DNA from 4 places in the Paraburkholderia jirisanensis genome. Region 1 is predicted to be linked to each of the others. Evidence: riboswitches for the same ligand, from Rfam matches in the RefSeq annotation. Region 1 holds a riboswitch; each other region holds the start of a gene.

What was found. A riboswitch is a leader RNA that binds a small molecule or an ion and turns the genes downstream of it on or off. The one in region 1 is predicted to bind cobalamin.
Region 2: linked by a shared signal. The riboswitch ahead of cobW (cobalamin biosynthesis protein CobW) and the one ahead of ACYVNQ_RS34385 (TonB-dependent receptor plug domain-containing protein) in region 1 are both predicted to bind cobalamin.
Region 3: linked by a shared signal. The riboswitch ahead of ACYVNQ_RS12985 (precorrin-3B synthase) and the one ahead of ACYVNQ_RS34385 (TonB-dependent receptor plug domain-containing protein) in region 1 are both predicted to bind cobalamin.
Region 4: linked by a shared signal. The riboswitch ahead of ACYVNQ_RS15545 (CbtB domain-containing protein) and the one ahead of ACYVNQ_RS34385 (TonB-dependent receptor plug domain-containing protein) in region 1 are both predicted to bind cobalamin.

Annotation. Positions count from the first base shown of each region.
Region 1 covers NZ_BAAGSQ010000033.1:543,620-547,173, forward strand. Annotated here, with positions in the region: gene ACYVNQ_RS34385 (TonB-dependent receptor plug domain-containing protein) at 1-1,607, opposite strand, end outside; cobalamin riboswitch at 1,678-1,924, opposite strand; gene ACYVNQ_RS34390 (ATPase) at 2,147-2,509, shown strand; gene ACYVNQ_RS34395 (cell division protein ZapA) at 2,506-2,820, shown strand; RNA gene ssrS (6S RNA) at 2,887-3,068, shown strand; gene ACYVNQ_RS34405 (EVE domain-containing protein) at 3,123-3,554, shown strand, end outside.
Region 2 covers NZ_BAAGSQ010000025.1:223,345-226,898, forward strand. Annotated here, with positions in the region: gene ACYVNQ_RS12935 (cobalamin biosynthesis protein) at 1-17, opposite strand, end outside; cobalamin riboswitch at 201-440, opposite strand; gene ACYVNQ_RS12940 (SDR family oxidoreductase) at 793-1,611, shown strand; cobalamin riboswitch at 1,672-1,954, shown strand; gene cobW (cobalamin biosynthesis protein CobW) at 2,005-3,093, shown strand; gene cobN (cobaltochelatase subunit CobN) at 3,106-3,554, shown strand, end outside.
Region 3 covers NZ_BAAGSQ010000025.1:237,026-240,579, forward strand. Annotated here, with positions in the region: gene ACYVNQ_RS12985 (precorrin-3B synthase) at 1-1,374, opposite strand, end outside; cobalamin riboswitch at 1,437-1,613, opposite strand; gene ACYVNQ_RS12990 (ankyrin repeat domain-containing protein) at 1,722-2,330, opposite strand; gene ACYVNQ_RS12995 (catalase) at 2,423-3,554, opposite strand, start outside.
Region 4 covers NZ_BAAGSQ010000025.1:870,904-874,457, forward strand. Annotated here, with positions in the region: gene ACYVNQ_RS15535 (LysR family transcriptional regulator) at 1-683, shown strand, start outside; gene ACYVNQ_RS15540 (CbtA family protein) at 758-1,519, opposite strand; gene ACYVNQ_RS15545 (CbtB domain-containing protein) at 1,533-1,760, opposite strand; cobalamin riboswitch at 1,800-1,956, opposite strand; gene ACYVNQ_RS15550 (histidine phosphatase family protein) at 1,997-2,638, shown strand; gene ACYVNQ_RS15555 (hypothetical protein) at 2,784-3,002, shown strand; gene ACYVNQ_RS15560 (dienelactone hydrolase family protein) at 3,118-3,554, opposite strand, start outside.

The DNA.
Region 1 (3,554 bases):
CCCGCCCACGAGCCCTCGATGCCCTGCACCTTCGCGCGCCCGACGTTCTGCGCGACGAACACGCCCGGCACCGTCTGCACATAGTCGATCAGATTCGAATAACGCGTTTCGAACGCGGTAAGCCGCAACACACCGAGTGCATCCGACGCATACTGCAGCGCGGCTTCGAGCGAATGGCTCCGTTCAGGTTGAATCGCAGGATTGCCGCTGAACGGAAAGAACAGATCGTTGAAGCCCGGCGCGCGAAACGCATCGGACCAGCTTGCAGTCGCCTTCCAGTGTTCGCTGAAGTTATAGCCGTAGCCGAGATAGTAACTGTTTGCCCCGCCGAAATCGGAGTACTGGTCGCGCCGCAGGTTGGCCTGCCACTGGCTGGCGCCAAGCCGTCCGCTGTAGCCGGCGAACAGCGAGTTCACGTGGCGCCCGGGCGCCGTGTACTGGTTCGAGTCGAGGCTCTGGTCCAGATGTTCGTAGCCAAGCTGCAGCTTCTGTTCGGGGGCGAGCGCGAAATCGTTTTGCCACGTGTACTGGCGGTTGTCGGTGTCGTAGCGGTACTGGTATGCGCCGTTCAACGCCGTGTCGTTGCGGTCGCTGCTGCGCGCGGCGACGAAACGGCTCGTCCACCAGTCGGTCAGCTTGCCGTTCGCGAACGCCGACACCGCCTGCACGCGGCTGTGAAGATTGTTGAGATCGCCAGGTAGCCCGAATGGATCGTCGAAGCTGTCGTTGCCGTTCGACTGGAAAAAGCGCACGCCCGCGTCCCAGCGCTCGCTGAACCTGTGCCGCAGCGACGCCGATACGCTCTGGTTCAGATAGCCGTTAGCGTTCGGGTTGACCGGCGCCAGCGCCGGGTCGATCGACGAGAAGCCGTCGTCCTTCGCGCGCGCCAGCTCGATGCTGAAGGTGGTGCGGCCGTCGCGATCGAGCGCTCCGTCGACACCCGCCGCCTGGCGCTGGGCGTGATAGCTGCCGAGCTCGGTCTCGAAGTGAAAGCGCGGCGGATGGTTGCCGCCATCCTTTGTGAACACCTGCACGACCCCGCCGATCGCGCCCGAACCGTATAGCGCGGACACGTTGCCGTTCACCACTTCGACGTGATCGATCTGGTCGAGCGGGATCTGTTCGAGCTGCGCGCTGCCCTGGCTCACCGAGTCGATCCGTACGCCGTCGACCAACACCAGCGATTGCGCCGGCGAAGCGCCGCGCAGGAACAGGCTCGCGGTCGAGCCCGGGCCGCCGTTGCGCACGATCTGCGCGCCCGGCGCGAGCGCCAGCAGGCCGGACAGATCGCGGGCGGTCGTGTCGGCGATGTCCTGTGCGTCGAAGCGCACGGTCTGCGGCAACGCATCGGCAAGCGGCTGCGCATCGCGCCGGGCGGTGACGACGAGCGGCGCAAGCGTGGCGACAGATGGGCCGGCAGGCTCTGCGCCGCTGAGCGTCGCGCTCTCAACGTTGCCGTTATGTGTGCTGCGATCTTGCGTGCCGTTTTGCGATGTGTGCAGTGTGTTGTCGGGATCGGCTTGCACGACGTGAACAGCTTGCACGGGCACGCCAAACGGCAGGCTCGCGCACGCACATAGCGCCGCGCGGGCGGTGGGTATGAGCATCGGAAAACGTTCCTGTGGACAGGGCGCGCGGCCTGTCCCTCGCAAGCCGATGCATGACAGGGCGCGTCATCGCGCACCCTCCTCTCTGGCCGGTATCCGGGCTGGCGACATCTCGGCCCGCCTTCCCGCGCAAGCTGCGCAGTGGCATGTGGCGCGTTCGTCGAACGCGCGCGGGGCCGACCTGCATCACGATGCGGTCGCTTACCGTTGCGAGGACAGCGCAGGTTGGCTCGTCCTGGCGGACTGCGCTCCCTGCTTCCCGTTTAACTGCGTGCGATACGAAAATCGCCCGCGGGCACCAAAGTGCGGCAAGTGTAGGAGCGCGCGCCGGGAGCGTCAAGAAAGCAGCAATATCGAAATGGGCCTGCGTGATCGGGCGCCGCGAATCTGCAAAAAACACGTATACGTCATGCGTTTTGCGCGGCATGCACGTGCCGCGTCGTGCAAAATATGCGTTGTTGTTACGTCTCGAAACGAGACAAATGCCCGAACGTCCGGTATTCCGCGCTAAAATGCAGCGTCTTTAGAGGACGCAGCTCATGCTCACCGAACTCGAAACCTTATCCAAAAATATCGGCCGGTTGATTGAAATCAACCAACGCCATCAAGAAGCACGTAGCGCGCTCGAAGAGCAGCTTGCGCACGCACGTACCGAATGCGAGGCCACTCGCGCGGAACTCGAGCAAACTCGCGAAGAGCGCAATGCGTTGCAAGCGGAGCGCGATACGTTGTCGGCGAAAATCGACGACGCACAGGTGCGCCTGAACGCCATCCTCGAAAAACTGCCGCGCGCACGTTCGCATGCCGAGCCCGACAGCCAGCTCGACCTGCTCGCGCCCGACGCGCACGAACCGCACGACAGCGCGCATAGCGACGTGACCCGTCACGGAGAAAACGCATGACCACGAAGCAGATCGAAGTGTCGATTATCGGTCAGTCCTATCGCCTCGCCTGCTCGCCGGAAACCGAAGGCGCGCTGCTCGAAGCGGTGGCTCGCGTCGATGCCGAAATGACGAAGATCCGCACGAGCAGCAGCGTGCGCGGCGTCGATCGCATCGCGGTGATGGCGGCCCTGTCGCTGGCATCGGAACTGCTTCAGCTACAAAGCAGCGTGCGTCACGGAGAATCTTTTCCTGCCGAGGAAATCCGGCGTACAATGGCGCAAATGAATGAGCAGCTCGGTGCAGTGATCGGGCAATACAGTGCTCAGTAAGCATCTTTGAACTGCAAGGTGCAGCAAGATTTCAGCAGTAGCGTTTTACGAGTTTGTTAAGGTTTAGCTTCCCTGCCTGGTTCGCCAAGGTCATATATTCCTTGAACCAATGCCATGTGCACGGTTGCGGAAATTTGTAGCACGGGTGTGCGCGTCACTCTGTCTGATGTACCCGAAGTGCTGCTAACTGCGACCAATTCTGAACCTCCGGTTCAGGATGCCGGCCTAGCGGCTAAGGCGGGGACCTATCTCAACGGCATCGGACATTCGTCCGGTGCCGTTTTTCTTTGTCCATTCGAATCATGCGCTATTGGCTAATGAAGTCCGAACCGGACGAGGCAAGCATCGACGACCTCGCGAATGCATCGCAGCGCACGTTGCCATGGACGGGCGTGCGCAACTATCAGGCACGCAACTTCATGCGCGACATCATGAAGATCGGCGACGGCGTGCTGTTCTATCACTCGAGCTGCCCGGAGCCCGGCATCGCCGGTCTGGCCGAGGTGTCGTCGACGCCCTACCCCGACCCGACACAGTTCGATCCGAAGAGCCCGTACTACGACGCGAAGTCGTCGCAGGAAACGCCGCGCTGGACCTTGGTCGACGTGGTGTTCAAGAAGAAGCTTCAGCTGATTCCGCTCGCCGCATTGCGCGAGCATCCCGAACTCGCGGACATGCGCGTGCTCGCGAAGGGCAACCGGCTGTCGATCACGCCAGTGACCGATACCGAATGG
Region 2 (3,554 bases), on a different contig from region 1:
AGCACGAGCCGTTTCATCGGCTGCCGCCGCGAGCGTAACGACAGGCCGGCGTGCGCTCTGCGCGTGCGGCCATGAAATGAAGCAGCTGAAAAAGCCTCATGCGATGTCACATAGCGTGCGCGATGGCGATAGAAGAAGGCGCACCGCGCGTGGGCGCCCGTGTCCGTCCCCCGCGGAACCGGCGATCGGCGAGCGTGACGTTCGCCCCCTTGCGTCTGGCCGGTATCCGGGCTGACGGCCGCAGGCGTTTCGCCTTCCCACCCGCGTTGCCGGGCAGTGGCTTTGAAACGCCTGTGCAGAGTGGGATCTGCGGGCCGCTTACCGTTGCGGGGACAGCACAGGTTTGGCGGCGATCTGCGTCAGGCCGCGCTTTCCTGTTTCCCGTTTAACCACCTGTGCGCGTGAAAACGCAGGGCGGCACCGGACGCGCGCATACGATAGCACAGGCGGGCGCGTGGCCGGCCCGGCGCACACAAACGTCCATGCGTGCCGTCGCGATAACGATAAAGGCTCATTCAGATCGTTTATTGACAGTTCGATCCATTTCTGGAGCCATGATCCGCACGGCAAGGCGACATGCTGTCTGCTGAAGATGTGCTGGATTCGAAGCCGGATAAAGCGAATATTCTTGCATATTTAATGATGTTTAGGATGTTTATAGACGGCATCGCCACACGCCCACTATGTTGATCACGTGGGATATTTTTTCTTCTTATATTGACTGTAAAGTCCATAACAACGAAGAACACCCTCAACCCGCGGCTAGCCGCTTTACCCATCTGGAGAGCCTTCATGGCGCACACCGTCTTCATCACCGGCACAAGCAGCGGCCTCGGCAAGCGCGCAGCGCTTTACTTTGCCGAACAAGGCTGGAACGTCGCCGCGACGATGCGCGATACCGCACGTGGCAATGAACTGGCGCAGCACGACCGTATTCATGTGATCGAACTCGACGTGACCGACGCATCGCAAGCACGCCGCGCGGCGCACGAGGCGATCGAGGTATTCGGCGGCATCGATGTAGTGGTCAACAACGCGGGTGTCGGCGCATACGGCCCGCTCGAATTCGCGAGCGAGGAAACCATCGACTGGCAATTCGCCGTCAACGTGCGCGGCCCGATCAACGTGATCCGCGCGTTCCTGCCGCACATGCGTGCACAAAAGCGCGGCAAGATCATCAACATCAGTTCGTTCATGGGCGTGACGACGGCGGTGCCCACCGGCTCGCTCTACAACATGTCGAAGTTCGCGCTGGAGGGCTTGATCGAGGGCCTGTACTACGAGCTCGCGCCGCTTTCGATCGATCTGCACCTCGTCGAGTCCGGCGGCTTCAAGGACAACAGCTTCGCGTCCAACATGACGTTCAGCACCGATCCGACCATCAACGATTACGACCGCATCGTCGACAAGGTGCAGGCGCTGTTCGCGTCGAGCGACCCGAACCTGCGCGACGATCCGCAATTGATCGTCGACGAGATCTACGCGCTCGCAACGGGCGCCAACAAGCAGTTCCGCACGCTGGTCGGGCAGATGTCGAAGGATCTGGTCGCGCTGCGTTCGTCGGTGCCGATCGAAGACTATCTGGCGAAGCTCGCCGCGCAGTTTTCGTAACCGCTTGCCGTGCGGCGCAGCTTGCAGGCGCCTTTCTTGACGCACAGCACTGCCGGGCCTACACTCGCACGCACTTCTGGTGCTCGCGAGCGCGTTCTGGCGTGCGCAGTTAAACGGGAAACAGCGGGCCCCGTCCGCCGCCGCGCGGCGACCGGGTCAACCTGTGCTGCCCCCGCAACGGAAGGCGAGCGCATCGCGTCAGTCGCGATGCAGAGCCGGCTTCGCTGGCGGTGCGCAAGGCCGCGCCGCCAGACAACCACTGCGCGAGAAATCGTCTACTTGCGTGGGAAGGTGAAGCGGCGCTCTCGCCAGCCCGGATACCGGCCAGAAGAGCAGGCTTGACGCCGCGGGGCGCGGCGTTCCGTCCACCACTTCTTGCATTTCACCTCACCCATGCAAACCCAGATGCGCAAAATCCCGGTGACGATCGTCACGGGCTTTCTCGGCAGCGGCAAAACCACTTTGTTGCGCCATATTCTTCAACATGCCGGCGGCCTGCGGGTGGCGGTGATCGTCAACGAGTTCGGCGAACTCGGCATCGACGGCGAAATCTTCAAGGGCTGCGGCATCGGCTGCGATGAAGAAGGCCGCGAAATCGAAGGCCAGCTGTTCGAGCTGGCCAACGGCTGCCTGTGCTGCACCGTGCAGGAAGAGTTCTTTCCGGTGATGGAACAACTGGTCGAGCGGCGCGACACGATCGATCACGTGCTGATCGAAACCTCCGGCCTCGCGCTGCCCAAGCCGCTCGTGCAAGCGTTCAACTGGCCTTCGATCAAGAGCAGTTTCACGGTCGATGCGGTGGTGACGGTGGTCGACGGGCCTGCCGTCGCGGCCGGCCAGTTCGCCGAAGACCCTGCCGCAGTCGATGAATTGCGCAAGGCCGATCCGAATCTCGATCACGAATCGCCGCTGCACGAGCTGTTCGAAGACCAGCTGTGCTCGGCCGACCTGGTGATTCTCAACAAGATCGATCTGCTCGACGATGCGCAGCAAAACGCGGTCGAAATGACGATTCGCGAAGAGATTCCGCCGCAGGTCAAGGTCGTGCGAGCGCACAACGGGCAACTCGATCTGCACGCGCTGCTCGGGCTCGAATCGGCGTCCGAGGAAACGATTCATCTGCGGCACGATCACCACGGTTCCGCCGACGATGCCGATCACCATCACGACGAGTTCGATTCGGTGGTGGTCGAGGCGCGCGCGAGTTCGCGCGACGCGCTGATCGCGGCGCTGCAAAGCGTCGTCGAGCAGCACACGATCTACCGCGTAAAGGGCTTCGCCGCACTGCCGAACGCGCCGATGCGTCTGGTTGTGCAAGGCGTCGGGCGTCGCTTCGACAGTTACTTCGACCGCCGCTGGCAGCCGGGCGAAGCGACGCTGAGCCGCTTCGTGATGATCGGCGCGGACCTCGAGCAGCCGGTGCTGCAGCGCGCGCTCGACGCCGCGCTCGCGCAGCCGGCGCAACCCGCACAGCAGGCATAGCGCAGCGCCGTCATGCATCTACTGCGCACCACACCGGGCGGTTTCGTCGACGACACGCAAGGCGTGATCCGCATCGATCAGCGTCCGGCCGACATCGTCGTGCTCAGTTCGGCGGACACGACGCTATCGCTGCTCGCGAGCGTCGTGCCGCGCCTGCCGGCAGGTTTCCCGAGCGTGCGGCTCGCCAACGTCACCTATCTGCGCCAGCCGGCCTCGGTAGACTTCTACGTCGAAGACGTGCTGCAGCACGCGCGCATCGTCGTGGTCGATCATCTGGGCGGCGAGGCGTATTGGCCATACGGCATCGAACAGGTCGTCGCGCTTGCCGAACGCAAGCAACAGATCCTCGCGATGTTTTCCGGCGACCTGCAGCAAGACCCGAACCTCACCGCCCGCAGCACCGCGGATGCACAGTTGTGCGAGCAACTGTGGCGCTATCTGCGCGAAGGCGGCCAGCAGAA
Region 3 (3,554 bases), on a different contig from region 1:
TGAGCGCACGCACCCGCTCAGATGCACTTCGGCCGCGGCGGGCAGGCTGCGCGCGAGCTGCGCGGCATCGGCTTTGGTGTCGGCGAGGCCCTTCGCGCAGCCCGACGAGCCCGCGCAGGCGATCAGCCGCGCGAACGGCTGCGCGCGCTCGCAGGCGAAGCCCAACGCAGCGAGGCGGGCGAGTGCTGACTGCGCGTGGTTCTCGGGTACGTCGGGCAATAGCACGCTTTGCCACGGCGTGATGCGCAGCGTGCCGTTGCCCGCTTCGCGAGCCAGTGTGGCGAGTTCGCGCAGTGTCGCGGCATCGAGGCGTCCGAGCGGCGGCTGGCCGCCGACTTGCGACAGCGCGCGTGAGGCGCCCGATGCGTGCGTGAATGGGCGCCCAGGCAGGTGGCCGGAAGGGTGCTCAGATAACCGCCCAGCTTCGCTCGCAGATTCGCGCTGCGGCTGCACGCCGAAACGCAATGCCGCATCTGCCGGTGTGCGTCGCCACGCAGCGATCTGCGGACCGCGCAGCAACGCAAAATCGAGGCGCGCTGCGGCGCGTTCGAGTAGCGCTTCTGCAGGATGCTGCGCGAGCAGATCGCGCATGCGCGTCATCTCGGGGGTGGCCAGCTCGATGAACGTGTCGAGTAGTGCGCGCACCAGCGCAGGCACCTGCGCCGGCCGCACTGCCGCGAGCGCGGTTTGCTGATGCGGCGCAACCGGGATGGTGCCGGCGAGGCCGAATGCCAGGCGCGGCCCGTCTTCGCACGGCAGCGCGGCGAGCCAGATATCGTGCGGGTGACCGAGCATCGTCAGGCGTTCGCCGCCATCGAGCTGCAATGCAAATTTGGGCGACAGCGCGGCAAAACGTGCTTCGCTGCGCAGCAGCGTGAGGATGTCTTCGGCGAGCGGCTGCGTGTCGATCAGTGCTGCAGGATCACGGCCTGCGGCTGGGCTCAGCATCAGGTTGCGCACGTCGTCTGCGGCCGGGTTCGCCGGCTGCGCGAGCGCGGTGTCTGCTGCGCTTGCGACCCCAGCGACCCCAGCGACCCCAGCAGGCCCAAGCCCGGCCGCCAGCAACCGCGCGATCAGCGCCTGTTGTTCACCCGCGCGCACGCCGCGAATCTGCAGGTTCGCGCGATTGGTCGCTTCGATCACTCCCGACGCATGGGCAAGCGCTGCGTCGGCAATCGCGTCTGCCGCGTCCGCGCTCAATGCGCCGCCGGGCAGCCTGATCCGGCACAGCCCGCCGTCGCGCGCCGCGACGATGCGCACCAGCCCCGGACACGCCGACGCACGTGGCGTGGCGGCGCTAACGGGCGCATCGACAGCAGGAAAGGCGTGGTTCAAATCGGTTACCGGGTAAGCGTCGCGCGACGGCCCGGGCATTTCGCCGCGCATACGGCGGCGAAAAAGCTCGGCATCGGTACACCCCGCCCGATGTTTGGCTGGCACGAACAGTGTTGCCGGCAGGTCTCCTGGCTCGCAGGTCGTGATCCACACCGCCTTCCCGGTTAGACCAGTGGCGCGGTTCAGGTGTGGACTCGCTGCATACAGTTGCGGGGGCAGCCACGGTGATGCGTGTTCCCTCTTCGGCCCCGAAGGGCGCCGGCGACGCTTATTATGCCTTTTTTCGCTACGCCCAACGACCGTGAGCGGCCCGCAAGGCCGCCGCGCGCGGCGTTGCGCCGCGCGGGTGCCTACGGGGGTGCCTACGGGGGTACCTACGGGGGTACCTAATGAGTCGCGCCGATTTTCACCAGCGCATCGAACGCGCTCTGGTTGCCCTGTGCGCGGGCGGTATCGAGTGCGGTGCTGCCGCGCGCATCGGTGTGATCCGGGTTCGCGCCGCGCGCCACCAGATCGGACAACAGATCGAGCCGCCCAAACAGCGCGGCGAACGATAGCGCGGTTTCGCCCGCGTTGTTGGTCTGGTCGATCGGGCACGAGGCCTTCATCAGGGTGCGGGCGATCTCGCTCTCGCCCTTGAACAGCGCACCCATCAGCGCGGTGTTGCCGTGCCTGTCCGCTACGCACGGATTGGCGCCGGCCTTCAGCAGAAACGCAAGCGCATCGGGATGATTGTCATAGGCGCTCAGGACGAGTGCGGTATAGCCTTGCGGCGTGGTTGCATCGAGTGGATAGCCGGCTTGCGTCAGCGCTTGCAGGATATCGACGCGGCCAAGGCGCGCGGCGTCGAACCAGTCTTCGTCGTATTGACGCAGTTGCTGCGCGGGGATGGCCGAAGGCGGTGTATGGAGTTCGCGGGTCGATGCGCATCCGGCACAAAGCGCGGTGCACAGCGACACGAGCGCAGCAAGCTGCGTGGCAGGCAATCGCATCATGGGCTCGAATTCAGGGGAGGGAGAACCTGCATGCTCTCGCGTGCCGACACCCGCGCACGGCACGCGAGTTGGCACGCGAGCTACACGGCCGCCTAGTTTTCCTGCAGCTTCGCTGCCAGGTCCGCCACCCGCGATACATCCGCGTGCGTCGCACTGGCCAGACGCTTGCCGTAGTCGGCATCGGCCTTGTAGAAGTACGACAGCATCGCGTACTTGTTCCTGTCGTTGGTGACATGGTTCAGGTCCGCCGACAGTGCGGTAATCAGATCGCTCTTGTCCTGCTTCGACAGCGCGCGATAGTACTCGCCGGCCTCGCGGAAGTTCAGCGTCTTGTGGATCGCCGCCTGCTGCGTGGTGCCGGACAGCGGCGTCTGCACGTACTTGTACTTCGGATCCTGCGGAATTTCAGCGAGCGTCGACGGTTCGTAGTTCACTTCGCCGGTGCGCTTGCCGGCGTTCAGCTCGCCGTCCTGATTCACGTTGGTGACCGGTACGATCGGCCGGTTGATCGGCAGATCGTTGAAGTTTGCGCCGAGGCGATACATCTGCGTATCGGCGTACGCGAACATGCGGCCCTGCAGCATGCGGTCTTCCGAAGGCTCGATACCCGGCACCATGCGCGACGGCGCGAATGCGGATTCCTCGGTGGACTGGAAGTAGTTGTCCGGCACCTGGTTCAGCACCATCGTGCCCACCTTGCGCTCCGGCACGGTGCTCCAGACTTTGGTATCGTCGAGCGCATCGTAGTCGAACTGGTTCAGATCTTCCGGCTTCAGCACCTGAACGTACAGATCCCATTTCGGGTAATCGCCTTTACGGATTGCGCCGTAAAGGTCGTTGGTCATCATGTTCCAGTCATTGCCAATCGATGCGGCAATGTTTTGCGGGCGAATTCCGTGAATGCCCTGCTCGCTTTTCCAATGGAATTTCACGTAATGCACTTCGCCTTTTTCATTGACGAATTTAAAGGCATGAACTGCAAAACCATCCATATGGCGATATGAATCCGGCATGCCTTCGTCCGAATACAGACGGGTCAGCATGTGGGTCGCTTCCGGCGAGTTCGCGAAGAAGTCGAACGCGAGATTCGCGTCCTGCACGCCAGTCACTGCGCTCGGCTTGTTGGCGTGCACGAAGTCCGGGAACTTGATTGCGTCGCGAATGAAGAAGATCGGCAGGTTGATGCCGACCATGTCCCAGTTGCCTTGCGTCGTATAGAACTTG
Region 4 (3,554 bases), on a different contig from region 1:
ATGCGCGCGCCGCGTCGTTCGGCGAGCGCGGCGAACTGACGATCGGTTTTACGATGTGCGCCGCGTATAGCGTGCTGCCCACCTTCGCGCGCGCTTACAGCACGGCTTTTCCGGACGTCACGCTGAACCTGCGCGAAATCGTGTCGAACGATCTTGGCCCACAGGTGCAGAACGCCCAGGTCGATGCGGCGATCATGCTGGCCGATGCGCCGCCACGCGGCCTGACCGAGCGCACCGTGCTGGTCGAGCCGTTGTGCGTGGCGCTGCCGCGTACGCATGCGCTCGCACGGCAGCGCAAGCTGCACGCCGCGCAACTGGCGCAGGAACCGTTCGTGATCGCCAGCAAGGAAGTCGGTCCGGGCCTGCACGAAACCATCGCCGGCCATTGCCGTGAGGCCGGGTTCGAGCCGGACGTGCGCTTCGAAGTGCGCTTGCAGCAGACCGTGCTAAGCCTCGTCGACGAGGGTGCGGGCGTGGCGCTGGTGCCGGCATCGATGCGCCGCGCGCAGTTGGCGGGCGTGGTATTCAAGCCGCTCGCGGATGCGCCGACGGTTTCGCAGGTGCTGGTGTGGTCGCACGCAAATCGCAATCCGTGTCTTGCGCGCTTTCTGCAGATGGTGGGCGAGCTGCCGCTCGCACCGCTTGATGGCAGCCGGCGCGCGCATGTCGCACCGGCTGCGTAGAGGAAATGGGTTCGCGGATCAGGTCGTTGCTTCGCAGATCGGATCCGCGGGACTTGCCCGCTGCTACGCGCGCTTCAACCCGCGAGGCGCCCCGGCGCCCGTGCGCCGCGCTGCACGCGTTGCATCCGTTCGACGAGCGCGCCGAACAGCAACCCAAGCACGCCCCACAGCAGCGTCTGCATGCCGAGCGCCGCGACCCGGAATTTCCACAGCACGACGGCCGGGAACGCGGCCGGCACTTCGTTGATGTCCGGCAGGCCAATCTGCACGGCCGCGATGATCGCAACGAACAGCACGCCCGCCGCAATCGAGCCGTTCCACGCACCGAGGCGCGCCGCCGCATGGCGCCGCACCTTCATTGAAAACACCAGCGCAGTCAGCGAAATCGCGATCATCAGAAAGTACAGGCCGGTGCGATAGCCGATCGTTTCAGGGTCGCCGACCGACGGCGGATTCGGCGGATACTTGAGCGCCGGCACGATTGCGATTGCGACGAATGCGCCTAGCGCGAGCAAGGCCGACAGCGCACGCGCGCTGACACGGCCGGCCCGGCCGTGAAGGTACGCAAAAGTCAGCGCGAACAAGCCGCCGATCGCCGCGCCGTACGCGAGAACGCCGGTCAGCAACCCCAGCCCCGCCTGGGTCGGACGGCTCACCAGTTCTTCTTCATGTTCGTGCGCGTGGCCTTCAGCGGCCTCTTTCGCCGCGTCCGCTTTCTCTTCGAACGAGATCGCCTGATCGACTTGCGGCTCGCCCACCACGCGGGCAAACGCGAACGTGATGAGCCCCGCGGCGATGCCTGCCAGCATGCCGCGCACCAGCAATTTACCTACCATGTTCCGCTCCGGTTCAGTGGCAGGGGAAGCCGAGCAGGTGACGGCCGTCGTGCACGAACTCATGCACGTACATGCCCGGGATCAGCGAGGTGGCGCCCTCTTCGGCACCGACGAAATACAGCACCAGCAGCAACAGCAAGCCGCCGAACACGACCCATGGCAGCAGCTCGCGCAGCGGAATCGGCGTGGGCGCGGCGGCGGGCTCGAGAGCGTCGAGCGGCTTGAGTACGGTGTCGGTCATGACGGAGATCTCCTTGGGGATGCGCGCCCCGCTAGCGATAAAGGGAAAGGTGACGAAGCTGGGTCTGACTTACGGGCCACACCAGGACCATACCGGGTGGCCGATTACAGTGGCGCGACCGCGCCGGACTTGCACCGGCTTCCGCGCTTCGGATTGCGCTTATTCTACGCGTTAAACTGTGCCGCGCCAGAAGGGGCGTGGCTCATGCGCACTGCGCGTTTCAACGGAAAGGAAAAATGCAGACACGTCTGTTGCTGGTGAGCCATGCGCCGACCGCGGCGCAGCGCAGCGGCAGGTTTGCCGGCCCCGACGAAGGGCTCGACGCGCGCGGCCACGCTGCCGCTGCCGCGTATGCGCAGGCCGCAGACCTCGCGCGCGGCAGCAGCGCGGCGCTGACGAGCCCTGCGGCCTGCGCGCGTGAGACAGCAGCCGCCCTCGGGCTCGCTGCCACCGTTTGCGATGCGCTTGCAGAGACCGACTACGGTGCCTGGCGCGGCCGACGGCTCGCTGAACTCGCCGCTGAAGCATCGCAGGCACCGCATGCCTGTCACGTGCTCGAAGCATGGCTGCGCGATCCTGCCGCCGCGCCGCCAGGCGGGGAATCTTTCGATGCGGTGTTGGCACGCGTCGGCGCATGGCTCGACGGTTTTGCCGCGCCCGATGAGGCACAAGGTCGCGCATCCGATCGCACCGTGATCGCTATCACCCATGCGGCCGTGATGCGCGCGGCGATCGTTCATACGTTGCACGCTACGTCCGCCGCCTTCGCGCACATCGAGATTGCGCCGCTTACGGTGGTCGAATTGCGCCGGTCCGCGCGCGGCTGGGCATGGTGGCCGGCACAGGCGACTGCACTGGCGACTGCGCCTCGGCAATGAGTCATGCGCGCTAAACGGCGGCTTCACGTGGTCCCTGTCGCACCACGCCCCGTGCACGTCGAACTATTTTGTCCGCTTGCCGCGGCTTTTTTTGACGTGCGATAACACCACGGTTCCGACGTTCACGTTTTCCCGAGGCAATCCGATGGCTACGCTCGAAGCGTTTCGCTCCGTGCTCGACGACACACGCACGCCCGAGATCATCCGCAACCACATCATCGATTCGCTGCAGTACGCGCTGCGCAATTACGGCCAGGTCTTCACGTCGAAGGAGATCGAGTGGCTCGCGACGTGGGACGACGCGCGCATTCCGCTCGCCGCATCGCGTGAGTTGAACAAGCGTACTGCCGAGAGCACTGGCTGAAACGACGCAGCGGCCGGCGCTAGCGCGCGGCCGCCGGGCGGCGGCTCATGTGGGCCGACTCAGGCGGGCCGACTCAGGCGAGCCAAATCACGCAGGCCGACTCATGCGAGCCAAATCACGCAGGCCGATCAAGCCCGCCGCCGCTCAACCCCGGCATCAGCGTACCGTTGCCATGCGTAAAGTCGAGCACGCGGCGCGCCGACTCGACGCCGGTCACCGGCAAGCCGGCTGGATCGAGCATGCCGATCTGCACCAGCACCGACGCCTGATCCCAATACGCGTGCACGCTGTCGATCCGCTCGCCGCGAAAGCGCACCACTGCCAGCATCGCCACTTCGAAGTAGCGGCCGGTCGGCGCGACGCCTGGCAGCATCCAGTGCATCTCGACGTCGTGCGTGCAGCACATCACGAACTCGTCGACCAGCCGGTCGACGCCCACCGTGCGCGACACCGGCAGCATATGCGCATCGGCCGGCATCGAATTGATGAAATGCTCGCTATAGAAGCGCTCCAGCGATTCGCGGCCGACGCCGCCGGTCATGGTCGGCACGT